Regions from separate parts of the Streptomyces sp. CY-1 genome, predicted to be linked through region 1. Evidence: riboswitches for the same ligand, from Rfam matches in the RefSeq annotation. Region 1 holds a riboswitch; each other region holds the start of a gene.
What was found. Region 1 has a riboswitch for cobalamin ahead of ACK1X7_RS09425 (CbtB domain-containing protein). Riboswitches for the same ligand answer to the same signal wherever they lie in the genome.

Region 1 (7,044 bases):
CCGACTGCGGACATGTCGCCGTACCGCACGGCAATCATGTGGACTACGTCCACGACGGCCACCGCCACGCCCAGCACGAGGGCCACTGGGACGACCACTGACCACGCCCCTGGCCGACGCCGGGACGCGGAAGGCCCCAGACCGACGGTCTGGGGCCCCGCCCTTCTCCGGCCCGCCTTACCGGCCCGTTTCAGCGGCCCGGCCGGCTCGCCACCGCGTCGTTGTACGGGTCCTTGGGCGCGGGAACGCGCTTGACGGACGTGGCGTCCAGGGCCGGGCTCGCGTCGTCCGTCCCGACCTTGCCGGTGGGGTGCCAGGTGCCGGTGACGGTGACCCAGGCATCGGCGGGCGGCGCCGCGGCCCCGTGCACCCGCACCTTGCGCACCGTCGCGTCGGCGGCGCAGCAACTGATGGCCAGGCGGCTGACGTACCAGGTGCCGTGGCGGCCGGGGGTGACGAAGCCGGTGAGGCGCACGGTGTGCCCCTTGAGGGTGCCGTCGGTGTCCCAGACCGCCCGGGAGCTGAAGTCGCTGAGCGACAACTCGACGGTCCCGCTGCGCGGGAGGGCGGCGAAGAGGCTGTCTCCGGCGGCGGGGGCCTTGGCCTTCGCCTCGTCGCGGGCGGCGGTGTACGAGCCGAGAGCGGGTGGCGCGAGGAACAGGATGGTCAGCGCCGGTACGTACAGCAGCCAGGCGATCCGCGGCCCCTGAGAGTGATCGTGGCCACCGCCATGGTGGCCACCGTGGTCGTCGTCCGTACGCGGGCGGTTGAAGGGAAAGCCGTCGCGGGCGGCGCTGACCGCGCCGAGCACGATCAACAGCACCCCCGAGGCGATGAGCGCCGGCCGCAGGCCGGAACGCACATAGCGCAGATACAGATCGGTCAGCAGCGAGATATGCAGCAGACCGACACCGGTGAACAGGAGCAGCAGCACCTGGACGTTGCGTTTCACAGCAGCCACCACCCCACCAGAGCACTGGACAACACCGCCACGACCCAGGTGGCCGACGAGAAGCGCAGGGCGAAAGCCCGCCCGAACGTGCCCGACTGGAGCGCGATCAGCTTCAGGTCGACCATCGGGCCCACCACCATGAAGGCGAGCCGGGCGCTGGGCGGGAACCCGGTGAGCGAGGCGGCGACAAACGCATCGGCCTCGGAGCACACCGCGAGGACCACCGCCAGCATCCCCAGCATGGGCAGCGACCACCACACGGAGTCGGAGAAGAGCCGCAACACCGAGTGCGGCACCGTCACATTGAACGTGGCCGCGGCCGCCGCGCCGACCACGAGGAACCCTCCGGCGTGCAGAAAGTCGTGCTGGAGCGAGACCCGGAACTCCTCCGCCCGGCTCGCACCGGCGGTGTGCCCGGTGGGTCCCTTCGGGGCGCGCAGCCACTCCTCGCGGCCCAGGCGGAGCCACAGCCAGCCCATCGCCATGGAGGTCAGCAGCGAGGCGACGAGACGGGCCGCGACCATCCAGGGGTTGCCGGGAAAGGCCACGTACGTCGCCATCAGCACGATCGGGTTGATGGCGGGGGCCGACAGCAGAAAGGCCAGCGCCGCCGCCGGGGTCACCCCGCGCCGCATCAGACTGCCCGCCACCGGGACCGACGCGCATTCGCACCCCGGCAGCACCGCCCCGGCCACCCCCGCGACCGGCACCGCGAGCGCCGGGTTGCGCGGCAGCACCCGGGTGAACACCCACGCCGGCACGAAAGCGCTGATCGCGGCCGACACCAAGGTGCCGAGCAGCAGAAACGGCACCCCCTGGACGACGATCGCGGTGAACACCGTCCGCCACGCCGCCACCGCCCGGCTGTCGAGCCCGGCGGAGATCTCCGGCCCCAGCACGATGGCGACGACCCCGAGCACCGCCACGGGCAGCCCCGCGATCAGCGCATGAGAGGCGACACGTACGGTTACGCGCAGGCCGCCACCCCCGTCGGGTTGTGCGGCCGACGGCCTCCGGTCGTGGGCAGGGCCCTCGGGCAGCGGTGGCGCGACGTCGGCATCCCGATCCACTACGCCTCCCCTCACACCACTCGTCGTATCGGCGGCATCCGCGGCCACACCCTAGCGGCGGTCGCCCGATGACCGTTCGCCGAGCAGCGGATCGGGCAGGCGGGCCCAGCGCTCGGTGCCGAGGGCCAGTTCACCGTCGTCGAGTACGGCGGCGTCCAGCGCGGCCCGCAGCCGGTCGGGGTCCAGGTCGGCACCGGTGAAGACGATCTCGTTGCGCCGTTCGCCGTAGTAGTCGTCCCAGTACCACGAGGCGAGCGTCCGGCGCTGGGGCGAGGCGGCGTGCCATGCCGCGGTGTCCTCGTCCGCCAACCAGCCTCCCGCCTCCCGCAGTTCGAGGTGGCGCCCGGCTGAGCGCCAGGAGATGACCGTCCGCGGGCGGGTGGCCATCCACAGGTGTCCGCGGCTGCGCACCACCGACGGCATGACGCGCGGCAGGCTCGCCGCCAGCCGCTCGGGATGCAGCGGGCGCCGGGACCGCCACAACACCGAGGACACGCCGTGGTCGACGCCGCGGCGGCGTACGACGGGGGCGACGATGTCGAGACGGTCGGCCGGTCCGGCCGTGCTCCAGCCGGAGTCGGACCGCGCCAGAGCCGTCAGCGCGGTGACATCGGCGTCGTCCGAGTCGACATGGACCACTGCGGACGGGTTGAGATGGCCGAGCAGGGCGCGGCACCCTTCCCGGCGGCCGTCCCCCTCCCCCGGCCCGCCCCGCACCACCATCACCTGGGCCGCCTCCAACTGGCGGGCGGCGGCTTCGGCGACCGTGAGGGGCGCGGCATTCGGGTCGTGGCCGAAGACCCGGGTGGCACGGTGCACACAGCGCAGATCGTTCAGCAGGCGCCCGGGGTCCACGCCGACGGCGGTCGGGGCCAGTTCGTAGTGATGCGACAGCTCAGTCCTGCCCAGTGGGGTCCGCCACAGCTCGGCGAGAAACGGCGCGGTGTCCACGGTGTCGGGGAGCGCGAGCACGACATGCGGACGTGAGGCGGTCCGGGCGATGGTGTCCAGATCCTGCCGGATGATCACCGCCGGGTCTCCGGTGGCTCCTTGACACAGCGAGGCGCGCCGCCGTTCCGCACCGCCCATGACGAAACGCTGTACGAAGGGGTACCGCCCCGTCCCGTCGGCGTGGACCGAGACCGAGAGCACCAGCGCGTCGGGCGAGGCACCCCGCAGCAGGTCCAGTACGCGCCCCCGGACTTCCGGGGTGTTGCCGCACACCAGGCCCAGCAGGCCCCGGCCCGTGTCCGCGCCGGCGCTCACTCCGCCGCCTGGGCAAGGGCGGTCACGACGGCGTGGGCGGTTCTGCGCACCCGTAGCAGCACCAGCGGCACATCTCCTCCTGGATGACGACGTCACAGTGTCACCACGAAGACTACATGGAAACGGTACCCATTTTCATATACGCTGCGGCTGACCACCTGCCGAAAACAGCGAAGGACCCTTGACGACATGGCCGTGCCCAAGCGGAAGATGTCCCGGAGCAACACCCGCCACCGCCGCGCCCAGTGGAAGGCGAGCACACCGGAACTGGTGACGATCACCATCGACGGCCGCGAACACCGGGTGCCGCGCCACCTCGTCCCCGCCTACCGGCGCGGCCTGCTGCACCCCGAGGGCTGACCGCTCAAATCGAGGGTCCGGCGGCCGCTCCCGGACCGGGGGCGGGAAACACCGGCGCAGCGCTTCCCGCCCCCGGCCTGTTTCCCACGTCCACCTCGGGCGCCCACGCGGGCCGACTACTCCACGACGCGCAGCAGATAGGTGTCCATGATCCAGCCATGCCGGTCACGCGCCTGGGCCCGCACCTGCCGGATCCGGTCGGACACCTCGCGCAGTGGCCCGGCGATCAGCAGCTCGTCGGGCGTGCCGAGGTAGGCGCCCCAGTAGATCCATACGTCGTCCCCTTCGACCTGGGTGAACGACTCGTGTGCGTCGAGCATCACCACGATGTCTCCATCGTCGTTCTGGCCCACGTCGGCGAGTCGGCGGGCCGGGGTGATGTGCACCGGCCGCCCCACCTGGTTCAGGGGAATGCGGTGCCGCGCGGCGAGCGAGGAGACGCTGCTGATGCCGGGGATGACCTCGACGCTCGCGGAGACGGAGCCGCGTGCCTCGATGTCGGCGAGGATCCCGAGGGTGCTGTCGTACAGCGACGGGTCGCCCCAGACGAGAAACGCACCGGTCTCCTCGGCCGTCATCTCCTCGCGCAGCAGGCGCTCGAAGATGTCCGCGCGACGGGTGCGCCAGTCCTGGACGGCGGAGGTGTAGTCGCCCCGGTCCATCGGACGCCGGTCCCGGCTCGGGTCGTCCACCTCCACCACCCGGTGGGGCGCCCGCGCGTCCTCGTCCAGCATGCGGTGGCGAAGGTCCGTGAGTGCGGACTTGACGTCTCCCTTGCCGACGATGAAGAACACGTCGGCGCGGCCCATCGCCTTCACCGCCCCGAGCGTCAGATGGTCGGGATCCCCCGCTCCGATACCGATGACGAGAATCCGGCGTTGCTGCGTGGTCATGCGACGGCTCGCGATCAGCTACTCGTACTCCTCGAGGGTCAGTTCGTGGCGGTTGCCACCGTCCGGCTCTCATCGGCCGTCGCGGGCCTGGGATTCAGCAACCGCTCGGCAAGCTCACCGAAGAGAAGACCGAACCCACCCCACAGAATCACCTGCATGGCCAGCGCGGACAACCGGAACCGCCACAACACCGTGGCGGGAAAGTCCCCCGGCACCTCATTGACCACAGGCAGGAAGGCAAACGCCACCCCGATCACCACGGCGAACGCCGCCACCGCCACCACGGTCGCATACCAGGTACCCAACCTCGGCACGAGCCGCTTGCCCACCATCGTGGCCCCCACCGCCAGGAGCACACTGAGCACCATCATCAGGAAGTACAGCGCCGTACGCTTACCGATCGTGTCGGCGTTACCGACCGCGGGCGGATTGGCCGGATACTTCAGGAACGGCACCACATACACCGCCAGCAGCGCACACCCCGACAGCAACAGCGCGGTGGCCCGCGGCGTGAAACGGCCGACACGGCCCAGGGCCACGCAATACGCCAGAGCGGCGATACCACCGAAGGCGATCCCATAGACCAGGACACCGGTGGCCAGCCCGGCCGTGGACTGCACACCACGCGAAACCAGCTCGACCTCATGCTCATGCGCGGGAGCGTGGGCCCCCTCGAAGCTGATCGCACGGTCCACGTTCGGCTCACCGAGGAAATAGGCGGCGACCAGGGCCGGCACACCGGCCCCCAGACCCGCGAGCATGCCCCGGATCAGCAGATTTCTCACCATTGCGGAGTTCATGACTGTGCGGCGTCCCTCACATCAGTGGCAGGGGAAACCGAGCAGATGACGGGCGTCATGCACCCACTCATGAACGTTCTCACCGGAGACAACGGCGGTGGCGCCCTGCTCGGCGCCGACGAAATACAGCAGGACCAGCATCAGGATGCCGAAGAAGACCGCCCAGGGAGCTATCGCCTTCAGCGGCAACGTGGCGGGCAGTTCGGGGGTGGTGGCAGTGGGCTGCGCGACATGCTGCGCCATGACCAGGCCCTCCTTAAGGGAGTTCGCGTCCCATCTCGGTGGTGCACAGGACGACGGCTACGGGTCTGACTCACCACAGATCCCATCCGGGACCCCTGGTTCACAGTGGCGCGACCGTGCCGGATTCCCACCGGCTTCCGTCTTACCGTCGTCGATATCGCACCGACCGTACCGCGTGTCGCGTTCATGGCCAAGACCGCCCACCTGGCGAGACGGTCGGGTCACCGCCGACCGCGCGAGGTCAACCGAACGACCGCGCGGTAGGCCGACACCCTCGGCGTCTCGGTGTCCGCGACGACGGGATCTGCCATCTGATCATGAGGAGCGGATGAGTTCGGTGCCGGACTCGTCACCGCCGTCCCGATGGCCACCACCGTCCTGACCCAGCTCTGCGTCAAAACGGCGCTGCGCGTACTCGGCTGGACCCGCACCCTCGTCCTCGGTGCCCTCCCGCTCGGCCTGCGCGCCCCGCTACAGGCCCCCAGCGACCATCTGTTGCCCATTCTGCTGACCACAGCCCTGCGCGGAGCGGGGCTTCGGCATCGTCACCGTCTGCGGATCCACCGCCGCGACCGCGCTGGCCCCACGCGGCCGCCAGGGAGCGGCCATCGGCCTCTACGGCTTCGCGGTCGCGCTCCCCCAAGTCGCCCTCACCCCGGTGATGGCGGTCGCGGCCCTCACGGTTCTCCTCACCGGTCACGGGCCGGCCACCGGCGGCTCGGCGAACAGCCGTCGGCGTACGGAAGGCCGAAGGCGCCGCTCGCTCACCGACCGCTAGAAGCCGCTCCGTGGAACGAGCCCCTGCTCCTGGACCCGTCGCCGGGTGCGCCACAATGAGGGCACGAGGCGACGGGGACCAGGAAGCCGGTGCGAGTCCGGCGCGGTCCCGCCACTGTGACCGGGGAGCGGTCCTCCAGCACGTCACTGTCCGCGGCCGCGGATGGGAAGGCGGAGGTGAGCGACGATCCGGGAGCCAGGAGACTGACCCGTCGCCGGTCCGACGGCAGGGGCGAGGACACCCCGGAGAGGATCGGCTGTGACGACGCATGCCCGGACGGAGCGGGCGCACCCGACGGAGCCCGGCAGACGAGCGGTGCTTGCCGCGGGAGGCGCCCTGGCGCTGGCCTCCTCCGGACTGCTCACCGGGTGCGGCGCGGACGGGACGGACGGGGGCGGCGGCGACCGGTTCCGCGCCGCGTTCACGGCCGGGGGCTCGCAGGAGACCCTCGATCCCCATGTCGCCCCGAACTTCGTCGACCAGGCCCGCGCCAAGGCCCTGTACGACACGCTCGGCACCTACGCGGACGACATGTCCGTCCGTGAACGGCTCGCGGAGTCCTGGGAGAGCGACGCGTCCGGCACCCGGTGGCGCATACGTCTGCGCGAGGCCGAGTTCCACGACGGGAAGCCGGTCACCGCGAAGGACGTCCTCTACAGCTACCGCCGCGCCGCCGACCCCG
Region 2 (7,044 bases), 850 kb from region 1:
CCCCAGCCCGTGGGCGAACGGGAGCACACCGACGGTCGGGCGCCCGGTGAGGTCGCGCAGCATCTCCAGACCGGGCTCCAGAAGGCTCACATCGCCGCGGAACTTGTTCACCAGATAGCCGGCCACATGCCGTTGGTCCGCCGCCGACAGCAGCGCGGTGGTGCCGAAGAAGGACGCGAAGACGCCACCGCGGTCGATGTCCCCGACCACCACGACCGGAAGCCCGGCGGCGCGCGCCAGCCCCATGTTGACGATGTCGGTACGGCGCAGATTGATCTCGGCCGGGCTGCCCGCGCCCTCGCAGATCACCGCGTCATGGGTGCGCCGCAGCTCCTCCAGGCACTCCGTGACGGTCCCCAGCAGGGCCTCCCGCCCCGAGGGCCGCGGCTGCCCGGGGGAGGCCACGCCCGACGGCGGGTTCGCCGCCGGCTCCGAGCGCCCGAAGTACCCGCGCGCGCTCAGCTCGCCCACCGGCTTGCCCAGCAGCACCACTTGGCTGCTGCGGTCGCTGCCCGGCTTCAGCAGGACCGGGTTCATCAGCGCGCTCGGCTCGACGCGCGCGGCGGCGGCCTGCATGGCCTGCGCCCGCCCGATCTCCGCCCCCTCCCGGGTGACGAAGGAGTTGAGCGACATGTTCTGCGCCTTGAAGGGGGCCACGGTGACGCCCTTACGGGCGAGCCACCGGCAGATCCCGGCCGTCACGACGCTCTTGCCCGCGTCGGAGGTGGTGCCCGCGACGAGCAGCCCCCCGCCGCGCGCCCCGGAACCTTCCGTGCCGCCCTTACCGCGTATCCCGCTCATCCGCCGCCCCTTCCCAAGGCCCGGGGCCGCCCCGTCAACGCCCTCAGCACCGGCCGGGCCGCCATGGACACCCCGAGCGCCAGGACGCCGACGCGCCGCGACAGCCGTATCGCCCGCTCGATGTCGGCCGGTTCCACCGGCCGCCCGCCGGAGTTGAGCACCGGCCGGTGCTCGACCCGGCCGCCGTAGGTGAGGGTGCCGCCCAGCCGTACGCCGAGCGCGCCCGCGAACGACGCCTCCACGGGGCCCGCGTTGGGGCTCGGATGGCGCCGGCCGTCGCGCCGCCAGGCGCGCCGCGCACCGCGCGGATCGGGGCCGGTGAGGGTCGCCAGGACCGCCGTAAGGCGCGCACCGGGCCAGCCGGCCACATCGTCCAGCCGGGCCGCCGCCCAGCCGAACCGCCGGTAGCGCGGCGACTTGTGGCCCACCATGGCGTCCAGGGTGTTGACGGCGCGGAAGCCGATGAGCCCCGGCACGCCGCCCAGGGCCCCCCACACCAGCGCGCCCACGACGGCGTCGGAGGTGTTCTCGGCGACCGATTCGACGACCGCGCGGGCGATCTGCGGCCCGTCCAGCGCCTGCGGATCGCGCCCGCACAGATGCGGCAGCCGCTCCCGGGCGATCTCCAGGTCCCCCGCGGCCAGGGCCCCGCCGACGGCCCGTGCCTCACGGCCCAGCGTCGTGCCGCCCAGCACGGCCCAGGTGGCGGCGGCGGTCAGCGCGATCTCCGCGCCACCGCGCCCGCCCAGGGCCCGTACGGCGCGGGTCAGCAGCGCGGCACCGGCGGCCGCGCCGCCCGCGCACAACGCGGTGTGCAGGGCCCCGTAGCCGCGGTGGTCACGCCACAGCCGGCGCTCGGCGGCCGCGGCGGCGCGCCCGAACGCGGCGACCGGATGGCCGCGGCGCGGATCGCCCGTGGCGAGATCACCGAGGAAGCCGAGGGCCGCACCGCACGCGAACGAGGCGTGATCGGCACGCATCCGTCAGGCCGCCGTCACGCCTCGGCGCGACCATGCATGACCAAAGGGGCCGAAGGGGCCAGGGGAACCGAAGGGGCCGGAGGAGCCAGCGGGGACAGAGGAGGCTGGCGGCGTGGAGGTGCCGGGCATGGCGGTATGTCCTCACTCAGGGTCCGCGCCCTGGTTCGACGTGACCGGCGGTGAAAGTCTCCTGGCTCCCGGATCCGCGCCCCTCCCGGTCTTCCAGCCCCGCGTACGAAAGGAACCGTACGGTCGAGCCGTGACCCCATACAGGCGATGGGAGAGTGCTCCCCGGTGACAGTGGCGGGACCGCGCCGGATTCTCACCGGCTTCCTCTCCTGCCGCCGTTTGGCTCGGGAAGTCCACCATGGGCCGCGAATGGCCGTCAACTCGCATATGACCCTTGACGCCCGAGTGTGCCGAGCCCCACAGACACTGGCGGACATAAGGCGGCCGCCGGACGGTCGGCGCTGGTCAGCGCCACCATCCGGCGGCCGGTGGGTCGATGAGGACGCGAGCCTCAGGCGACGATCAGATAGATGCCGTACGCCACGGCCGCGGCGCACAGCGCGAAGCAGGCGTACGCCCCGGTGCGGGCGAGCGCGGAGGCGCCGACCCCGCCACCGGACACGGCGGCCGCGCCACCGGAGACGGCAGCCGCGCCGCCCTGCTCCGGCGCCGCCTTACGGGACGTCCCGAGGATGCCCAGGGTGAAGACGCCCACCATGCCGACCGTCACCACGAGGCTGACGCCGAAGACCTGGCCGAGGGCCGCCCAGTCGATGCTCATGTTCCATGGCTCCTTAGCGGGTGGTGCTGCTCGCGGCGGCGGGGGTGGGGGTCTGCTCGGGTGTGTGCTCGGCGATGCCGCTCTCGGGGGCGGCCTCGGCCGCGCTCTCGGGGGCGGCGGGCTTCGCACCCGCGGGCGGCGGGGCCACGGACCGCAGGGCGGCCGTGACGGCGCCCACCGGCTCCTGTGCGCCGACCTCGTTGACGTTGGTGTGGTCCACGGGCTTGCGGCGCGACAGCGCCCAGATCGCCCCGCAGGCCAGGACGGCGAGCACGGCCACCGCCGTGATCCCCGCGTTCCCCTGGTCGGCCAGCAGCGCGGCGCCGCCCGCCACCAGGCCCGCGGCCGGGAGGGTGAGCACCCAGGCGGCCACCATGCGGCCGGCGGTCGACCAGCGCACCACCGCGCCCTTACGGCCGACACCCGCACCCATCACGGCACCGGAGCAGACCTGGGTGGTGGACAGCGCGAAGCCGATGTGGGAGGAGGCGAGGATGACGGTCGCGGCGCCGGTCTGGGCGGCGAAGCCCTGCGGCGGCTGGATGTCGGTGATGCCCTTGCCCATGGTGCGGATGATGCGCCAGCCGCCCAGGTAGGTGCCGAGCGCGATGGCCAGGCCCGCCGAGACGATGACCCACAGCGGCGGGTCGGAGTCGGGTGCCACCACGCCCCCGGTGACCAGCGCCAGGGTGATCACGCCCATCGTCTTCTGGGCGTCGTTGGTGCCGTGGGCCAGCGAGACCAGGGCGGCCGAGGCGATCTGCCCCGCGCGGTAGCCCTTCGCGGTCTCCTCCGAAGAGCGGCCGCGGCCGAGCCGGTAGGTGAGCCGGGTGGCGGCCACCGTGGCGATGCCGGCCACGACCGGCGCGGCGACGGCGGGGATCAGGACCTTCATGACGATCGCGTCCCCGTTGACCCCGTCCAGGCCGACGGAGACCACGGTGGCGCCGATCAGGCCGCCGAACAGGGCGTGCGAGGAGCTGGAGGGGAGTCCGGCGAGCCAGGTCACCAGATTCCACAGGATCGCCCCGACCAGTCCCGCGAAGATCACTTCTGGTCGGATACCGGAGTCCTCGTCGACGATCCCGCCGGAGATGGTCTTGGCCACCTCCACGGACAGGAACGCGCCGACGAGATTGAGGACGGCCGACATCGCCACCGCCACCCTGGGACCGAGTGCTCCCGTGGAGATGGTGGTGGCCATGGCGTTAGCCGTGTCGTGGAAGCCGTTCGTGAAGTCGAACACCAAGGCCGTGACGATCACGATCCCGATGAGAAGCGTGATGTGTTCCATACACCCGGTCAATCAGTTCGAAGGTCGTTAGTGGCACGGTGAACGTAAGGAAACAGGGTGAACGGAAGATGAACTGAGTGGGGCATCAGGGTGACGTGGTTGCGGGAGTGCTAAAGCCTGATGAATTCAGGCCGACTTTCCCATGTCGTAGGGGAGTTGAGCCTCGATCGAGGACCGCCGGAGGAGGCCCCTGGACCGGCCCCGCGGGCGCCCGTCGTTCACCCTCGTTCACCCGCACGGGTGCGGGTGCCCACGAGGCGCGGTCGTAGTCGGTCGTGGACAAGCGCCGCGCCCCTTCCGGTCCCGCCATCGCCCCGCCGCCGGACGCCTGGGAGGATCGGGCCTCGGAGGTGAGGGCAGGTGACCCAGTCGCGATCCACGCGGCAGCCGCAGTCGCGGCTGACCCATCCCCTGCGGCAGGCATGGACGCAGGTGGTGCGAACGGCCCGCAGAACCACCGCTGACGGCCTGGTCGTCGGCACCTCGGGCAATGTCTCGGCCCGGGTCGGCGACACCGTCCTGGTGACCCCGAGCGGCGTCCCCTACGACCGGCTCGGCCCACGGGACGCCGTCGCCGTCGACCTCGACGGACAGCAGGTCCTCGGCACGCTGAAGCCCACCAGCGAGCTGCCCATGCACCTGGCCGTCTACCGGGAGACCGACGCCGAGGCCGTGGTCCATACCCACGCCGTCCACGCCACGGCCGTCTCCACGCTCGTCGACGAGCTCCCCGCGATCCACTACATGACCGCGGCCCTCGGCGGGCCGATCCGCGTCGCGCCCTACGCGCTCTACGGAACCGACGAACTGGCCGACGCCATGATCGAGGCACTGCGCGGCCGCAGCGGCTGTCTGCTGCGCAACCACGGCACCGTCGTCCACGGCGCCACCCTGGACCAGGCGTACGACCGCACCGCCCAGCTCGAATGGATGTGCCAGGTCTGGCTCACCGCGGTCTCCGTCCCCGGCCGCACCCCCACCCTGATCCCACCGGACGAGTTGCGGCGCGCCGCGGACAAGCTCGGCGGCTACGGCCAGCCGAGCTGAGCCCGCCGGGCCCCCGCCCGGCCGGGCACATGCCCGGGCCTGCCCCGCACGCGCCCGGCCCCGCACGCGCCCGGCCCCGCACGCGCCCGGCCCCGCACGCGCCCGGCCCCGGGCCCGGGCCGGAACGGTCACCCGGCCGGGCACGCCCGCTGGCCGGGGGCCGCCTCCCCGCCCACACTGGGAGGGATGCGCCTGCGGACAACGGCGGTCGCGGCCGCCACCACCTTGCTGGGTGCCGGCGTGGCCGCGGTGGCGGCCGGACGGTACGCCACCGACGCTGCGCTGAAACCGGCCCCCGACCGTCCGCTGCCCAACGAGCCCCCGCTCACCGTGCACGCGACCGCGGCCGGCCAGATCACCCTGACCCGCTCGCTCGCCTCGCTGCGCCCCGGCGTCTACGGCCTCACCGGCCGCTCCTGCCACGCCGTCGTCGGCCCCGTCATCGAGGACGCCCCGCACCCCGCCGACTGCGTGGTGCGTCGCCTGGAGCGGGTCACCCACGGCGACCTCCCCCCCGGCACCCGGGTGCGGCTGACCCCCCAGGTGTACATCGGCGATCCGCGGGACGCGCTCGGCATCGACCACGCCGACGTCGACGTGCCCGGCGAACTCGGCCCGCTGCCCGCCTGGTTCATCCCCGGCGAACGCTCCACATGGGTGATCACCACCCATGGCCTCGGCACCACCCGTGAGCACCCTATGGTCGTCATGCCCTTCCTACGGCAGTTGCGGGTGCCGGTGCTCGACCTCGCCTACCGCGGGGACCCCGGCGCCCCCCGGCCCGAGGACGGCATATCCCACCTCGGCGACACCGAATGGCGCGACCTGGACGCGGCCCTGCGCTACGCGGTGGCGTACGGGGCGACCGGGATCGTGCTGCACGGCTGGTCCATCGGCGCCTCGATGGCCCTCCACGCCGCCGCGAACTCCGCGCTGCGCCACCGCGTCCGCGGCCTCGTCCTGGACTCCCCGGTGCTCGACTGGCAGGCCACCCTGCGCGCCCTGGCCGCGGCCCGCGGCATCCCCGCGCCGCTGCTCCCGCTCGCCCTGCGGGCAGCCGAGGGGCGCACCGGGCTCCACGACAGCGTGCTTCCGGAGGTGGCCGATCCCGAGCGGTTGTCCGTGCCCACGCTCGTCGCCCACGGCCCCGACGACACCCTCGCGCCCTGGCATGCCTCGCGCCAATTCGCCGACCGCAGACGCGATCTGGTCACCCTTCACACGGTGCGGCGGGCCCCCCACGCGGCCATGTGGAACGCGGATCCCAAGGGGTACGAGGAGGCTCTGCGGCGCTTTCTGATACCGCTCTTGTAGCGCCCGTAAGACGATCGCGGAAGCGCGTGCGAGACGGCGCGGGAAGCGTTCGCGGGGCGGCGGCGCAGGCGTCCGTAAGATGGCGCGAACCGTTCGCGGCGACCGCCGGACGGGTGCCGATTGGGCTTTCGGGCCGTCAGCGGCGAGACTGCTTCCGTGACGTCCCGTACTCCGCGCGACTCCCGGCTCCGACTCGTCCGCAACCGGCCGATGGCCACCGCCCGCCGGCCCGCGGTGAACCGCGGCTCAAGACCGGCGCCCCGCCCGCCGGAGGGCACTCCGCCCCCGGCGGAGCTGGCCCGGCGGGCCAGGGCGGGGCTCACCGGGGCCGTGGCGATCGCCCACTGGGCCGCGGCCGAGCACGGCGCTCCCGGCGCGCTGTCCGACGAGGCCGCCGCCCGCGCCGCCGCCGCGCTCGGGCTGAGCGAGCCGGAGGTGCGCGGCGACTGGGACCGCGCCCGCCTCATCGGCCTCATCGAGCACCATGCGGGCACCACCCGCCCCGGCTGGCGGTTGCAGGCGTGGGACCGGGACGACAGCGCCGTGCTGCGCGGCTGGGTCGCGCTCCTCGACGCGTGGTCCCTGGCCTGCCCCGCCCCGGCGGCGGCCGAGCCGACGGCGGTCGCGGAGGTCGTCGAGGCCGTACCGCAACTGCTCTCGCTGCTTCAGCTCTCGGCCGGCCCCATGCAGATCTCCGCCCTGCTGGACATGCTCCGGCAGCGGGTCGCCGAGCTGCGCACCGAGCGCTGCGAGGTCCCCCAGGACGCCACGGAGCTCCAGGACGCCACGGAGCCGCAGAAGCCCGCCGAGGCCGCCAC
Region 3 (7,044 bases), 240 kb from region 1:
GGCGGGCGCCCTGCCGGTTGGCTTCCCGGCGGGTGGGGTCCTTGACGGCGTCGCGCTGGTCCGGCTCGCAGCCCCGCAGCCGCAGGGGTCGGCTCGCCGCGCACTCAGCCGGATGAGTTTCCGGCTTGCGAGCAGGAGGACGGGCCACAGGAGGTAGAACTGCTCCTCCATGGACAGCGACCAGAAGTGCCGGAAGGGCGACGGCGCGCTGCCCTCGTCGAGGTAGTCGGTGCCCGAGACCGCCAGGTCGATGTTCATGACGTACAGGGCACCGGCCAGCGCGTCATGCCCGAACTCGGGGTAGCGGATCTTCGAGGCGGAGAGCCGGCAGCCCACCATGGTGACCAGCGCGACCAGGGTCGCGAGCGGGAGGATGCGCACCGCGCGCCGTGCGCAGAAGCGCCGCAGGGACACCGATCCGGTGTGTTCGGCCTCCTTGAGCAGGCCCGCTGTGATGAGGAATCCGGAGATCACGAAGAAGACATCGACCCCGGTGTGTCCGCCGATGACGTACGGGACTCCCGCGTGCGCGAGCACGACCAGCGTGACGGCCAGCCCGCGCAGCCCCTGGATGTCGCGCCGGAACGCGGCCTTCGGCATACGACCGCCGGAGCGGGATGCCCGGTGGCCGCGCAGGCGCCGCGACAGCCCCGTGGCCCGTTGGCCCGGCGCCGTGTCCCGCCGGGGGCGGAAGGCCGTGGGAGTGTGCGTCATACCGTGAACTGTCTGCAGCACACGGGGTGTTTCCGTGATACGGAGCACACGGGGTGTTTCCGTGATGCGGAGCACACGGGGCCGGGCCAACGGCAGTGCCTTGTGCGGGGAGCGCGCCGCGCCGGGCCTCTGCGGAGGGGTCCGGCCGCGGCGTCGCGACGCCGCGGAGATCCGCCAGAGGGGCCCTAGCGGTTGCGCACCGCTCCGGTGTCCCAGGCCCAGGCCGCGATCTCCACGCGGTTGCGGACGGCGAGCTTGGTCTGGATGTTGCTCAGATGGGTTTTCACCGTGGACAGCGACAGATGCAGTTCGCCGCAGATCTCCTGATTGGTCCGGCCCACCGCCACCAGCCGGGCGACATCCAGCTCCCGGCCGGTCAGCGGGTTCGCCCCGGTGGCGGCGCCGGGCCGGCTCGCCCACTGCCGCAGCAGACGCACGGTGATCGCGGGAGACACCAGCGCACCACCGCGCGCCGCCGACCGCACGGCCTCCACCAGGAGTTCGGGACCGGCGTCCTTGAGCAGGAAGCCACAGGCGCCGTTGCGGATCGCGGTGTGCACATAGTCGTCCTGGTCGAAGGTGGTGACCACGACGACCCGCAGCGGCTGCGCCACTCCAGGGCCGGCCAGCAGCCGGGTCGCCTCCAGGCCGTCCAGCTTCGGCATACGGATGTCGACCAGGGACACATCGGGGCGGTGCCGCCGGGCCAGCTCCACGCATTCGGAGCCGTCGGCGGCCTCGCCCACCACCTCGATTCCGGGCTGGGAGTCGAGAATCAGCCGGAACCCGGTGCGCACCATCGCCTGGTCATCCGCGATGAGCACCCGGATCGGGGAGTCCTCGGGGGGCGGGGTGTCCGCGGCATCGCTCACGTGGTGGATCCTTCCAGAGCCGCCTAGTGGTAAAGCGCGCCAGAACCGTCCAGCCGCCGTCGTTCATGCAACCGCTCGGCAGGATACCTGCCGCCGCCTCACGGCTTCGGTGTGCGGCGCAGAAAGCGGATGACCGGGTGGCCCGGATCGTGGGTGACATCGGCCCGGACGCCGTAGACCTGCTTGATCAGGGACGGGGTCAGCACCTGGCGGGGGGTGCCCTCGGCCACCACGTGTCCCTCGCGGAGGACGAGCAGGCGGTCGCAGTACATCGCGGCGAGGTTGAGGTCGTGGAGGGCGATGACGGTGGCGATCGGCAGACCGACGACGAGGTCGAGCAGGTCGAGCTGGTGCTGGATGTCGAGGTGGTTGGTCGGCTCGTCGAGCAGCAGCTCGTACGGCTCCTGGGCGAGGGCCCGGGCGATCTGGGCGCGCTGGCGTTCGCCGCCGGAGAGGGTGTGCCATGACTGACCGGCCCGGTCGGTCAGCCCGGTGCGCTCCAGGGCCGCGTCCACGGCCCGGGTGTCCGTGGCGGTGGACGACGACCAGGCGCGCCGGTGCGGGATCCGGCCAAGGGCCACGACCTCGCGGACGGTCAGTTCGGTCTGGGTGTGGGCGTGCTGTTCGACGGTGGCGATACGGCGGGCCGTGGCGCGGCGGCCGACTCTCGGCAGTGGGCGGCCGTCCAGGGTGACGACTCCGGCGGAGGGGGCGAGGATCCCGGCGAGCAGCCGCAGCAGGGTGGATTTGCCGGAGCCGTTGGGGCCGAGCAGGCCCAGCGTCTCGCCGGGGCGCAGGGTGAGGGTGACGCCGTCGACGATGAGCCGGCCGTCGGCGCGGCGGCTGACCCGGTCCGCGCGGAGTCCGGGTGCCGCGTCGGCGGTGTCCGCGGTGTCCGCGGTGTCCGCGGTGTCCGCGGGAAGGGAGTCGGTCATGTCTTCCTCCGGCCGCGGTAGAGCACGGCGACGAAGGCCGGTACGCCGATGAGGGACGTCACCACGCCCACCGGGACCTCCTGGGGGTCGATCACGGTGCGGGCGGCGGTGTCCACCCACACCAGGAAGATGGCTCCGGCCAGTGCGGTGACCGGCAGGAGGCGGGCGTGGCCGGACCCGGTGAGGGCGCGGGTGGCATGCGGGAGGACCAGGCCGACGAAGCCGATGGCCCCGGCGGAGCTGACCAGGGTCGCGGTGAGCAGCGCCGTCGCGCACAGCAGGACGAGGCGGGTGCGGGCCACCCGGACGCCGAGCGCTGCGGCGGCCTCCTCGCCGAAGGCGAACGCGTCCAGGGTGCGGGCGTGTCCGAGACAGACCAGGAGGACGCCGGCCAGGACGACGGCACACAGCAGCACATCGCTCCAGCCGGCGCCGGTGAGCGAGCCGAGGAGCCAGAACAGCACGGCGCGGGTGGTGTCGGCGTCCGCGGAGGTGAGGACGGTGAACGAGGTCAGCGCGGAGAACAGTTGCATGGCGGCCACCCCGGACAGCACCACACGGTCGGTGCTGCCGCCGAGGCTGTGGCTGAGCATCAGGACCAGGCCGAAGGAGAGCAGCGCGCCGATGAACGCGCCCGCCGACAGCGACACGGCCCCGCCGCCCACGCCGAGGACGACCACGGCGACGGCACCGGTGGAGGCGCCGGAGGACACCCCGAGGACGAAGGGGTCGGCCAGCGGATTGCGCAGCAGGGACTGCATCACGGCCCCGCACAGGGCCAGCCCCGCCCCGCACACCGCGGCGAGCAGGGTGCGGGGCATGCGCAGGTTCCATACGATGCCGTCGCGCAGCGGTGGCAACGTGCTCTCGCCCAGGCCGAGATGGGCGGAGACCGCCGCCCAGACGTCGGACGTGGAGATGTCGGCGGGGCCGATGGTCACGGCGACGGCGATCGACGCGAGCAGCGCGGCCGGCCCTCCCGCGATCAGCAGCCGGAGGCGGGGGGTCACTTGGCGAGTCCGAAGTCGCGCAGCCCGGCGGCGACCTGCTCGACCCCTTCGACGGTGCGGATGGACGGGTTCATCGCCTGCCCGCTGAGCAGGACGTACCGCTTCTTCTTCACGGCGGTGAGATTGCGGGTGGCGGCGTTGGTCTCCAGGAAACGCATCTTGGCCTTGGCGGTCTCCGCGGTCTGCTGCTTGCGGGTGAGATCGCCGAGGACGATGACGTCCGGGTCGCGGTCGGCCACGGTCTCCCAGTTGATCTGCGGCCACTCGTCGTGGGTGTCGGAGAAGGCGTTCTTCGCCCCGACGGCCCGGGTGATGGCGCCCGGCGCGCCGCAGCAGCCGGCGAGGTAGGGCGACTGGGAGTTGGCGAACCAGTACATGAGCGAGACGCCGGAGGCGTCCACTCCCTCGGCGGCCGTACGCACCCGCTGCCGCAACCGCGCGACGAGCTTCTCGCCACGCTCGTCGACGCCGAACGCGCGGGCCAGGTCGCGTATCTCGCCGTAGACGGCGTCCAGGGTGAGCGGCTTGCTGCGGGAGCCGTCGCCACCGCTGTCGGGGTCCCGGCCCGCCGAGCAGTCGGACGGCGAGACATACGTGGGCACGCCCAGTTTCTCGAACTGCTCGCGGGTGGCCACGCCGCCCTTGCCGAGGGTGGAGACGAACGAGGCGGTGACGAAGTCGGGTTCGGCGTCCAGGGCCTTCTCGAAGGACGGCGCGTTGTCCGCCAGGCGCGGCACCGTCGCGTTCGCCTTCTCCAGGCCCTTCATCACCGGGTCGGTCCAGGTGGCGGTGCCCGCCATGCGGTCGGCGAGGCCGAGGGAGAGCAGGATCTCCGTGGTGCCCTGGTTGAGCGAGAGGGCACGCTTGGGGACGGACTTCACCGTGACCTTGTGGCCGCAGTTGTCGATGGTGCGCGGAAAGCCCGCACCGGCGGGCTTCGTGCCGGCCGCGCCGTCGCCGCCGGAGCCACCGCACGCGGTGAGCAGGAGGGCGGGGGCGAGCAGGAGGGCCGCGGTACGGCGGGCAGAGCGGAGCACGGGCATGCCTCGGTTGTCGGGGCTCGTACGCGGAGCCTGGCCTACGGACGTCCTCCCCGCACGGGGCGCGGAGGTGCCAGCAGGTCTTCGGACTCGGGTTCGTCCGGACGGGGCCCCTTCCCGGGCTCGTCCGCGGCGGCTTCGCGGCCGTCACGGACTCCTCCCAGTGGGTGTCACATGCCCCGCCCGTCCCCCTCACCGCTGCGCGTCAGCTCCGGATTCACACCGGATTCCCTGGCCTCGGATGTGGCACGACTGGCTCCCCGAGACTATCAAGATCGTCGAACGATCAGGGTGTCGGACTGGTCACGGGTGGGAGACCACGTCCCGGGGTCAGGTCGACCGCCGACGGGCCCGCCGCACCTCGCGGTCGACGGCCCAGGCGTCGCCGACCGGTCCGAGGTGGCCGAGCTTGTCGGGATTGATCACCGCGCGGATGGCCTGAATCTGCCCGTCGAGCACATCGAGGACCAAGGTCTGGAGCACCTTGCCGTCCCGCTCCCGGAAGACCGCGCCGGGCTGGCCGTTGACCTCATGAAGCTCGAACGACACATCGATCCGCAGCAGCCAGGGGAAGACCGTGCCCAGCAGCCGGGCCACGTTCTCCGCGCCCATGACGGCCTTGGCCAGCCGCGGGGCCTTGCCGCCGCCGTCCCCGACCAACTGCACATCGGCGGCCAGCAGATTCCGCAGCGCGCCCACATCGCCGTCCTTCAGCGCGTCGAAGAACCGCGTGGCCAGCTCCTGCCGCTCCCGCCGGTCCGCCTCGAACCGCGGCCGCCCCGCCTCCATATGCCGCCGCGCCCGCACCAGCAACTGCCTGCACGCCGCCTCCGAACGTCCCACCGCCGTGGCGACCTCGTCGAACCCGAAGGCGAACACCTCCCGCAGCACGAACACCGCCCGCTCCAGCGGGCTGAGCCGCTCCAGCAGCAACAGCGCCGCCATCGACACCGAGTCGGCCAGCTCCACCGCCCGGGCCGGATCCTGATACGGATCGCTGAGCAGCGGCTCGGGGAACCACGGGCCCACGTACTCCTCCCGTCGCACGCGCGCCGAGCGCAGCACATCGATCGAGATCCGCGTCACCGTGGCCGAGAGAAACGCCTTGGTCGACGTGGGCCGGGTCGCCGAGCCGTCGAAGCGCAGCCAGGTCTCCTGCACCGCGTCCTCGGCCTCGCTCACACTGCCCAGGATCCGATAGGCGATCGAGAACAGCAGCGGCCGCAGCTCCTCGAACTCCTCGACCTTGTTCACGCCGAATCCCCCTTTCCTCTGGGCCCGTTGCCGACGCCGTTGCTGTTCCCGCTGGCATTGCTGTTGCCGCTGCCGGTCAGTGGAACTGCCCGGCCTCGTAGTCACCGGCCGCGGGCTGCTGGGTGATGACGTTCAGCCGGTTCACCATATTCATGAAGGAGACCAGGATCACCAGCGCGGTGAGCTGCTCCTCGTCATAGTGCTCGGTGGCATTCGCCCACACCTCGTCGCCGACCCCACGGGCCGCGTCCGCGACCCGGGTCCCCTCCTCCGCCAGCGCCAGCGCGGCCCGTTCGGCATCGGTGAAGACGGTGGCCTCCCGCCATACCGCGACCAGGTTCAGCCGCACCGGGGTCTCACCGGCCGCGGCGGCTTCCTTGGTGTGCATGTCGATGCAGACGGCGCAGCCGTTGATCTGGCTCACCCGTATCGCCACCAGCTCCTGCGTCGCCACCGGCAGCGGCGACTCCTTGACCGCCCTGCCCGCCGCCATGACGGGCCTCAGGACCTTGCCGGCGGTCTGGCTGGCGGAGTAGTTCAGTCGCGCGTCCATGGTGTGCTCCTCTGTGGTCGTTCAGTGGCTACACCCCTGAGACGGGGTAGCCCGACCCGCTGTGACATGGACGCATGTGACCCGCGTCTCCCCCGCCGTCGGCCCGGCTCGGCAGCCGTACGGCGTCTGTACAGCGCCTGTACGGCGTCCATCACCGCTCTGATCCGGTCAGTTGTACGCTACGGCTCCCGCACGCTTCATGGTCAGCGGGATCCAACGGGAGACAGAGGTCATCGTGACAGAGCGAACCGGCAGAATACGTTCACCCCGTATCTACGCGATGACCTCGGGGGTGCTCACCGGGACGATCGCGCTGTACATCACGCTCGTCGCCTTCGGGAACATCACCGACTTCGACAGCAACCAGCAGTTCGTGCGGCATGTCCTGGCGATGGACACCACGTTCAAGGACGACGACCTGATGTGGCGGGCCATCGACTCCACCGCGCTCCAGGACACCGCCTACGTCGCCATCATCGCCTGGGAGACCCTCTCCGCTCTTGTCCTCCTCGCCGCGACGGCCATGTGGTTCGCGGGGCCGCCCGCAGACCGCGTCCGCCGCGCCCGTCGGACCGGCACCGTGGGGCTGTTGATGCTGATGCTGCTCTTCGGCGCCGGGTTCATCGGCATCGGCGGCGAGTGGTTCGCCATGTGGCAGTCGGAGAA
Region 4 (7,044 bases), 310 kb from region 1:
CCCCCTGGCGGCCGGGCAGTCCGTGGACGAAGATCGGCGAGATGGGAGCAGCCGACCGGAGGGCGCCGCGGATGTATCACACCTGGATGCGGTACTTCACGCCGAGCCCGGCCCATCACCGGCTCGGCCTGGTGTGTCTGGGGGTCGGCCTCCAGCACGGCGTCCTGCCCGTCGTCGGCCCGCGTGTCCTGGACCACCATGTGGCCGTGGTCATCAGCGCGGGCCGCGGCTGGTTCCGCGGCGCGGACGGCCGCCGCCGCACCGTCACCGCACCCGCGCTGCTCTGGCTCACCCCCGGGGTCACCCACCACTACGCCCCGGACCCGCACACCGGATGGGACGAGGCGTTCGTCGACTTCACGGGACCGGCCACCGCCGCCTACGCCGACCTGGGCTATCTCGACGCGGACGGCCCCGTGGTCGCGCTCACCGACACCGCCACCGCCCGTACGGCCATCGGCCGGATCGCCCGCGCCGCACGCCAGGGCAACCCGTTCCTGGAGGTCGAGACCGCAGCCGCCGTCCATGAACTCCTCGTCGCCCTCCGCCGCCTGCGCGCCGACACCGGCGCCGACGGACATCCGGTGCTCCAGGCCCTGGCCCGGGACGCCTTCCAGCCGCTCTCGGTGACCGAACACGCCGCCCGCCACGGCATGACACCGGCCGAACTGCGCACCGCGGTACGCCGCGGCGCGGGGTGCAGCCCCAAGGACTACCTCCTCGGCATCCGGCTGGGCCGCGCCAAGGAACTCCTGGTCGGCACCGAACTCCCGGTGGCCGCCATCGCCCGCCGCGTCGGCTACGACGATCCCGCCTACTTCAGCAGACTGTTCGCCCGCCGAGTGGGCACCGCACCGGTCCACTTCCGCGAGCAGCAGTGCCGCTCGGTCCCCGGCGGCTTCACCGACCGCATCCCCGACCCCAGCCGCCCACCGACGATCCCGCCGTCCGCACCGGCGGACGACGGACGGCGCGGCGGCGGATGACCGGAAGTCCGCCTTAAGCCGGCCGGACGGCTGCGGGGGGCGGCTTCCGCCATTGGGGGGATGGTGGGCCGCGATTGCCCCGCCAAAGGGGCACCATGCATGCGAAGCCGGTCATATCCGGCGGCAGATCCTCAGCAAGGAGTTCCCATGCGTATCCGGACCGCCCTGTCCACGCTCGCCCTCACCGCCGCGTCCCTCGCCGTCGGCGCGGGCGGTGCCATCGCGGACGACGCGCCCGATGTCACCGTCAACAACTCCAGCAGCACGGCCTTCCCCGGGGTCTGTGCCAGCAACCAGTTCTCCTTCGTCACCGTCCCGGTCAATCTGGCGGGCGGGTCGGACTCCGGCGCGTGCTGATCCCCTGAGTTCGCTGATGGGCGGGGTGCGGCCGGTGTCGGCCCGGGCGGCACCGGCCGTATCCTCGGCCATCGCGTGTTCCAATTCACCGTCCCGAATTCCGGACCGCCCCCTGCACAGCGCCGGACGGCCCCGTAGGCTGGCGGGCGTAGTTGGTTCGCCCCGTCGGCCAGGCGGGATGCGTCGTAAGAGGGAACCCGGTGGGAATCCGGGACTGCCCCGCAGCGGTGAGCGGGAACGACCGCCGTCATACGCACTGGGTCCGGTGAGACGGACCTGGGAAGCGACGGCCATTAGGTGTCCTCCCCCAAGAGGACGCGCCCGTGAGTCCGAAGACCTGCCATCTGCCCGCGTACGAACCACTCGTGCGCGGACATCTCGGTGACCTCGAGGGCGGGTCGGCGTACATACCGGGCAGTGGCCAGGCTTTTGCCGCGCGAGGCCGAAAGCCCGGTACGTCACCCTTCGCGCTCTCCTCCCGTCGCCGGGATCTCAGGGATTCATCTCGCGAAGGAGATCTCCGTGACACCGAAGTCCGCAGCCGCGGCAGCACGGGCCACCGTGTACGGCTACCCCCGCCAGGGCCCGAACCGGGAACTGAAGAAGGCGATCGAGGGCTACTGGAAGGGCCGCGTCACCGCCGACGCGCTCAAGTCCACCGCCGCCGAACTGCGCAGCGCCACCTGGCAGCAGCTTGCCGGGGCGGGTATCGACGAAGTTCCCACGGGTGACTTCTCGTACTACGACCACATGCTGGACACCACCGTCATGGTCGGCGCGATCCCCGACCGCCACCGGGAGGCCGTCGCCGCCGATCCGCTCGACGGCTACTTCGCGATGGCGCGCGGCACGCAGGATGTCGCGCCGCTGGAGATGACCAAGTGGTTCGACACCAACTACCACTACCTGGTTCCGGAGCTGGGCCCGGACACGGTGTTCAGGGCCGACTCCGCCAAGCAGGTCGCGGAGCTGAGGGAAGCCCTCGGCCTCGGTCTGGCCGCGCGGCCGGTCCTGGTCGGGCCCGTCACCTACCTCCTCCTCGCCAAGCCCGCCCCCGGCGCGCCCGCGGACTTCGAGCCGCTCACCCTCCTGGACCGCCTGCTTCCGGTGTACGCCGAGGTGCTGGCCGATCTGCGGGCGGCCGGTGCCGAGTGGGTGCAGCTCGATGAGCCCGCCCTGGTCCAGGACCGCACACCGGCCGAACTGAACGCCGCCACCCGCGCCTACCGCGATCTCGGCGCCCTCACCGACCGTTCGAAGCTGCTGGTCGCCTCGTACTTCGACCGGCTCGGCGAGGCCCTGCCCGTGCTGGCCAAGGCCCCGGTCGAGGGGCTGGCGCTGGACTTCACGGAAGCCGCCGCCGCCAACCTGGACGCGCTGGCCGCCGTCGGCGGGCTGCCCCACAAGCGACTGGTCGCCGGTGTCGTGGGCGGCCGCAACATCTGGGTCAACGACCTGGAGAAGTCCCTGGCCAGGCTCGGCACCCTGCTGGGTCTTGCCGGCCGGGTCGATGTGGCCGCCTCCTGCTCGCTGCTGCACGTGCCGCTCGACGCGGCGGCCGAGCGGGACATCGAGCCGCAGATCCTGCGCTGGCTGTCCTTCGCCCGGCAGAAGACCGCGGAGATCGTCACCCTCGCCAAGGGCCTGGCCCGCGGCACCGACGCGATCACCGCCGAACTGGCCGCGAACCGGGCCGCGCTCGCCTCCCGCGCCAACTCCCCCATCACCCGCGACCCGGCCGTCCGCGACCGCGCCGGCGCGGTCACCGAGGCCGACGCGCGCCGCTCCCAGCCGTACGCCGAGCGCGCCACGGCCCAGCGCACCCACCTGCGCCTGCCGCTGCTGCCGACCACCACCATCGGCTCCTTCCCGCAGACCGGCGAGCTGCGCAGCGCCCGTGCCGATCTGCGCGAGGGTCGGATCGACACGGCCGGGTACGAGGAGCGCATCAAGGCCGAGATCCAGGAGGTGATCTCCTTCCAGGAGAAGACCGGCCTGGATGTGCTGGTGCACGGCGAGGCCGAGCGCAACGACATGGTCCAGTACTTCGCCGAGCAGCTCACCGGCTATCTCGCCACACAGCACGGCTGGGTCCAGTCGTACGGCACCCGCTACGTCCGCCCGCCGATCCTGGCCGGTGACATCTCGCGCCCCGAGCCGATGACGGTGCGCTGGACGGCCTACGCCCAGTCCCTCACCGACCGCCCGGTCAAGGGCATGCTCACCGGCCCGGTCACCATGCTCGCCTGGTCCTTCGTCCGCGACGACCAGCCCCTCGGCGACACCGCCCGCCAGGTCGCCCTCGCCCTGCGCGACGAGGTGGGCGACCTGGAGGCGGCCGGGACCTCGGTCATCCAGGTGGACGAACCCGCCCTGCGCGAGACCCTTCCGCTGCGCGCCGAGGACCGGCCCGCCTATCTGTCCTGGGCGACCGAAGCCTTCCGCCTCACCACGGGTGGCGTACGGCCCGGCACCCAGATCCACACCCATATGTGCTACGCCGAGTTCGGCGACATCGTCCAGGCGATCGACGACCTCGACGCCGATGTCATCAGTCTGGAGGCCGCCCGCTCCCATATGCAGGTGGCCCGCGAGCTCGCCGCCCATGGCTACCCGCGCGAGGCCGGGCCCGGTGTGTACGACATCCACTCCCCGCGCGTGCCCAGCGCGCTGGAGGCGGCCGAACTGCTCCGCACCGGCCTGAAGGCCATCCCCGCCGAGCGGCTGTGGGTCAACCCCGACTGCGGCCTGAAGACCCGCGGCTGGCCCGAGACCCGGGCCTCGCTGGAGAACCTGGTCGCCGCGGCCCGTACGGTCCGCGGCGAGCTGCCCGCGTCCTGACCTGGACAGTCCACGTCCTGACCCGGACAGTCCGCGTCCTGATCCGGACGACCGGCCGGGGCCGGAGCGCGCCACGTCGCGCTCCGGCCCCGCTGCCGGATGCCGAAGGCTCTCCCGTGGTCAGGCGGCTGTCGCGCCGGACAGGGGACGCGCACGGTGCGCCGTGTCCATCGACTTCCGCCAGGCCCCGGGCGTGACGCCTTCCCTGGCCGAAAAGGCACGGCTCAACGCGCTCCCCGTGTCATAGCCGACCCTGACCGCGATCTCCTGGACACTCAACGGCGTCTCCCGGAGCAGCACCTTCACCCGGTACATGCGCCATGAGGTGAGGTAGCCGAGCGGGGTATCCCCCGTTTTCTCCTTGAACGAGGCGGCGAACGCCGAGCGTGACATCCCCGCCTTGCGGGCGAGTTCGTCGACCGTCCACGGATGGGCCAGGTCCGTGTGCAACTCCCGCATGGCGACGGCGAGTCGGGGATCTCGCAGTGCGGCGATCCAGCCGACGGCGCCGCCCCCGACATCGGCGCAACAGGTCCGTAGTGCCTGGACGAAGAGCACATCGGACAGCCGGCTCATGATGAAGCCACCGCCGAGCCCGCCTGCGGCGCTCTCCCTCGCGATGAGATCGAACGTGGTGCGCAGGAGGTGGCCGGCGGTGTGGTCCAGGTTCAGCCGGAACAACGGCGGCAGCAGCGCGAAGAGCGGTTCGGCCGCCACGGCGTCGAAGGCGAACCGGCTGGACACGATCCGCGTCAGCTCACCGTCGCCCCCGACCCGCGCCGCGCCGCCGGGAGCCTGGGAGATGAGTCCGTCGCAGTCGACGACCTCGCTGCCCTCGGTGTCCTGAAGCGTGAAGCTCACGCCCGCGCGGACCAGGAAGCAGTCGTTCGCCTCCAGCCGTTGCGGCCCGGCGAGCGTGTCCGCGACGAGCCGGCAGGAACCACTGGAGATCAGGACCAGCCGGGCGAGGTCCCGGGGAGGGAACGAGATGCCCCACGGCGCATGGGCGTCCACCCGCACATATCGCGCGTCCTCGATCTTCATGGTGGCGAGAAGGTCGTCGATGGGATCCATCTCCACCCTCCTGGACGATCTGCGCCAAGCCGTGGACGCCAGGATACATATCGTCCAGCCGGGCCGCCCTATCGTGGAGTGGTCCAAGAACAAAGGAGGGGAAATGCGAACATTCCAGGTGGTGGCGGGCGGCGGCCCGGTGGCCCCGGCCACGCGTCAGGTGCCGACTCCGTCGGCGGGCGAAGTGCTCGTCCGCGTGAAAGCCAGCTCCATCAACGCGCGCGATCTGCTCATCGTCTCCGGCAGGTATTCCATCGAGGTGCCGCCGGGGCGGATCCCGCTCTCCGACGGCGCGGGGGTCGTGGAGGCCGTCGGGGACGGGGTTTCGCGGTTCCGGGTGGGGGATCGCGTGGTGAGCACCTTCCATCCGACCTGGCTGTACGGTCGGTTCCCCGGGTGGGGGGAGTTGCACGGGACACAGCGCGATGGGTGGCTCACCGAATACCTCGCCGTCGACGAGCAGAGCCTGGTCGCCGTGCCGGAGCATCTGTCCTTCGAGGAAGCGGCCACGCTTCCGTGTGCCGCGCTCACCGCGTGGTCGGCGGTGAGTGGAGTCGGCCCGGGCGATGCGCTCCTGGTCCAGGGCTCGGGCGGGGTGTCGGTCTTCGCGTTGCAGTTCGCCCGTCTGGCCGGCGCGCGTGTGCTCGCCACGACATCCAGCGATGAGAAGGCCCGGCGGCTCGGCACGCTCGGCGCGTCCGATGTCGTCAACTACGTCAGCACACCGGAGTGGGGCGCACGGGTACAGGCCCTCACCGGTGGCGGTGCCGACCGTGTCGTCGAGATCGGCGGCGCCGGAACGCTCGCCCAGTCCATCGACGCGGTCGCCCATGGCGGGCAGATCGCCCTGGTCGGCAATCTCGCGTCGGGCAGCGGGATGGATGTGACGCGATTCTTCCGCCGCGCCGCCACGCTCAGGTCGATCAGCGTCGGCAGCCGGAGCGACTTCGAGCGGATGAACAAGGTCATCGGCCGGCACGGGCTGCGGCCCGTCATCGACCGTGTCGTCCCCTTCGAGCAGGCGCCGGAGGCGTTCGCACACTTCGAGACGGGCCCACGCTTCGGCAAGGTCGTCATCAGCCACTGAGCACGTACGGCCACGGATCGTCTTCCGGTCGCTCGTGTGCTGGGCGGCCGTCGTCCAGGGGGCCCAGCAGTACGCGAACACATCGGACTACGCCCGCAGTTCCGCCACCAGGCGCTGGAGCCGGCCGTCGGCGGGGTAGCGGGAGGCGGCGTCCTTGAGGCCGGGACGTCGCCCAGGCGCGCGGCGAGCCGTTGGTTCGCGCGCCCCTGCTCCAGCCGCAGGATGTAGTCGACGGAGAGCCCGGCCAACTGCGCGAGCGCGAACTCTGGGACGCCGTCGAACGGTTCACCGTGCCGCACGCCGCTCGGCCTCTGGACGTCCGGTCCGCAGAGACCGAGCCCCGACCGGATCAACCCAACTCCGCTACGAGATCCGCCACTTGCCCCGGCATGGACAGGAACGGCGAGTGGGAGGAGTCGAGCGCCGCGACCGCGGTCGGGTTGTCCGGGAAGGCCACCGTGGCGTCGCTGATGAACTTCCTCTGGAGGGCCGGGCGCACCGCCATGTCCCGTGCGCAGGTGATGTACGTACGGGGGACCGAGCCCCAGCCGTCGCGGGTGAGGGTGGTGGTACCGCACACGATGCCGATCGGGGCGTCGGGCGTCAGCAGTCCGAAGGCGGCCTCGGCGACGGCCCGGTCGACATCGCCGTAGAGCGCGTCCAGCAACTGCCGGCGATACGCCGCGTCGCCCGAGACCA

Region 2: linked by a shared signal. The riboswitch ahead of ACK1X7_RS13310 (cobalamin biosynthesis protein) and the one ahead of ACK1X7_RS09425 (CbtB domain-containing protein) in region 1 are both predicted to bind cobalamin.
Region 3: linked by a shared signal. The riboswitch ahead of ACK1X7_RS08325 (ABC transporter substrate-binding protein) and the one ahead of ACK1X7_RS09425 (CbtB domain-containing protein) in region 1 are both predicted to bind cobalamin.
Region 4: linked by a shared signal. The riboswitch ahead of metE (5-methyltetrahydropteroyltriglutamate--homocysteine S-methyltransferase) and the one ahead of ACK1X7_RS09425 (CbtB domain-containing protein) in region 1 are both predicted to bind cobalamin.

Annotation. Positions count from the first base shown of each region.
Region 1 covers NZ_CP178393.1:2,243,638-2,250,681, forward strand. Annotated here, with positions in the region: gene ACK1X7_RS09390 (hypothetical protein) at 1-101, shown strand, start outside; gene ACK1X7_RS09395 (TIGR03943 family putative permease subunit) at 191-952, opposite strand; gene ACK1X7_RS09400 (permease) at 949-2,022, opposite strand; gene ACK1X7_RS09405 (GTP-binding protein) at 2,074-3,288, opposite strand; gene rpmF (50S ribosomal protein L32) at 3,478-3,648, shown strand; gene cobF (precorrin-6A synthase (deacetylating)) at 3,765-4,541, opposite strand; gene ACK1X7_RS09420 (CbtA family protein) at 4,580-5,341, opposite strand; gene ACK1X7_RS09425 (CbtB domain-containing protein) at 5,363-5,584, opposite strand; cobalamin riboswitch at 5,623-5,767, opposite strand; cobalamin riboswitch at 6,389-6,588, shown strand; gene ACK1X7_RS09430 (ABC transporter substrate-binding protein) at 6,621-7,044, shown strand, end outside.
Region 2 covers NZ_CP178393.1:3,090,419-3,097,462, reverse strand. Annotated here, with positions in the region: gene ACK1X7_RS13315 (cobyric acid synthase) at 1-801, opposite strand, end outside; gene ACK1X7_RS13310 (cobalamin biosynthesis protein) at 798-1,781, opposite strand; cobalamin riboswitch at 1,946-2,163, opposite strand; gene ACK1X7_RS13305 (hypothetical protein) at 2,302-2,571, opposite strand; gene ACK1X7_RS13300 (inorganic phosphate transporter) at 2,585-3,865, opposite strand; gene ACK1X7_RS13295 (class II aldolase/adducin family protein) at 4,226-4,912, shown strand; gene ACK1X7_RS13290 (alpha/beta hydrolase) at 5,099-6,226, shown strand; gene ACK1X7_RS13285 (hypothetical protein) at 6,383-7,044, shown strand, end outside.
Region 3 covers NZ_CP178393.1:2,005,074-2,012,117, forward strand. Annotated here, with positions in the region: gene ACK1X7_RS08305 (acyltransferase family protein) at 1-714, opposite strand, end outside; gene ACK1X7_RS08310 (response regulator) at 900-1,586, opposite strand; gene ACK1X7_RS08315 (ABC transporter ATP-binding protein) at 1,685-2,521, opposite strand; gene ACK1X7_RS08320 (FecCD family ABC transporter permease) at 2,518-3,531, opposite strand; gene ACK1X7_RS08325 (ABC transporter substrate-binding protein) at 3,528-4,574, opposite strand; cobalamin riboswitch at 4,630-4,857, opposite strand; gene ACK1X7_RS08330 (RNA polymerase sigma-70 factor) at 4,902-5,825, opposite strand; gene ACK1X7_RS08335 (carboxymuconolactone decarboxylase family protein) at 5,902-6,378, opposite strand; gene ACK1X7_RS08340 (DUF2165 domain-containing protein) at 6,659-7,044, shown strand, end outside.
Region 4 covers NZ_CP178393.1:1,932,062-1,939,105, forward strand. Annotated here, with positions in the region: gene ACK1X7_RS07960 (helix-turn-helix domain-containing protein) at 72-986, shown strand; gene ACK1X7_RS07965 (hypothetical protein) at 1,134-1,343, shown strand; cobalamin riboswitch at 1,493-1,702, shown strand; gene metE (5-methyltetrahydropteroyltriglutamate--homocysteine S-methyltransferase) at 1,866-4,184, shown strand; gene ACK1X7_RS07975 (AraC family transcriptional regulator) at 4,305-5,258, opposite strand; gene ACK1X7_RS07980 (zinc-dependent alcohol dehydrogenase family protein) at 5,362-6,345, shown strand; gene ACK1X7_RS07985 (alpha/beta fold hydrolase) at 6,695-7,044, opposite strand, start outside.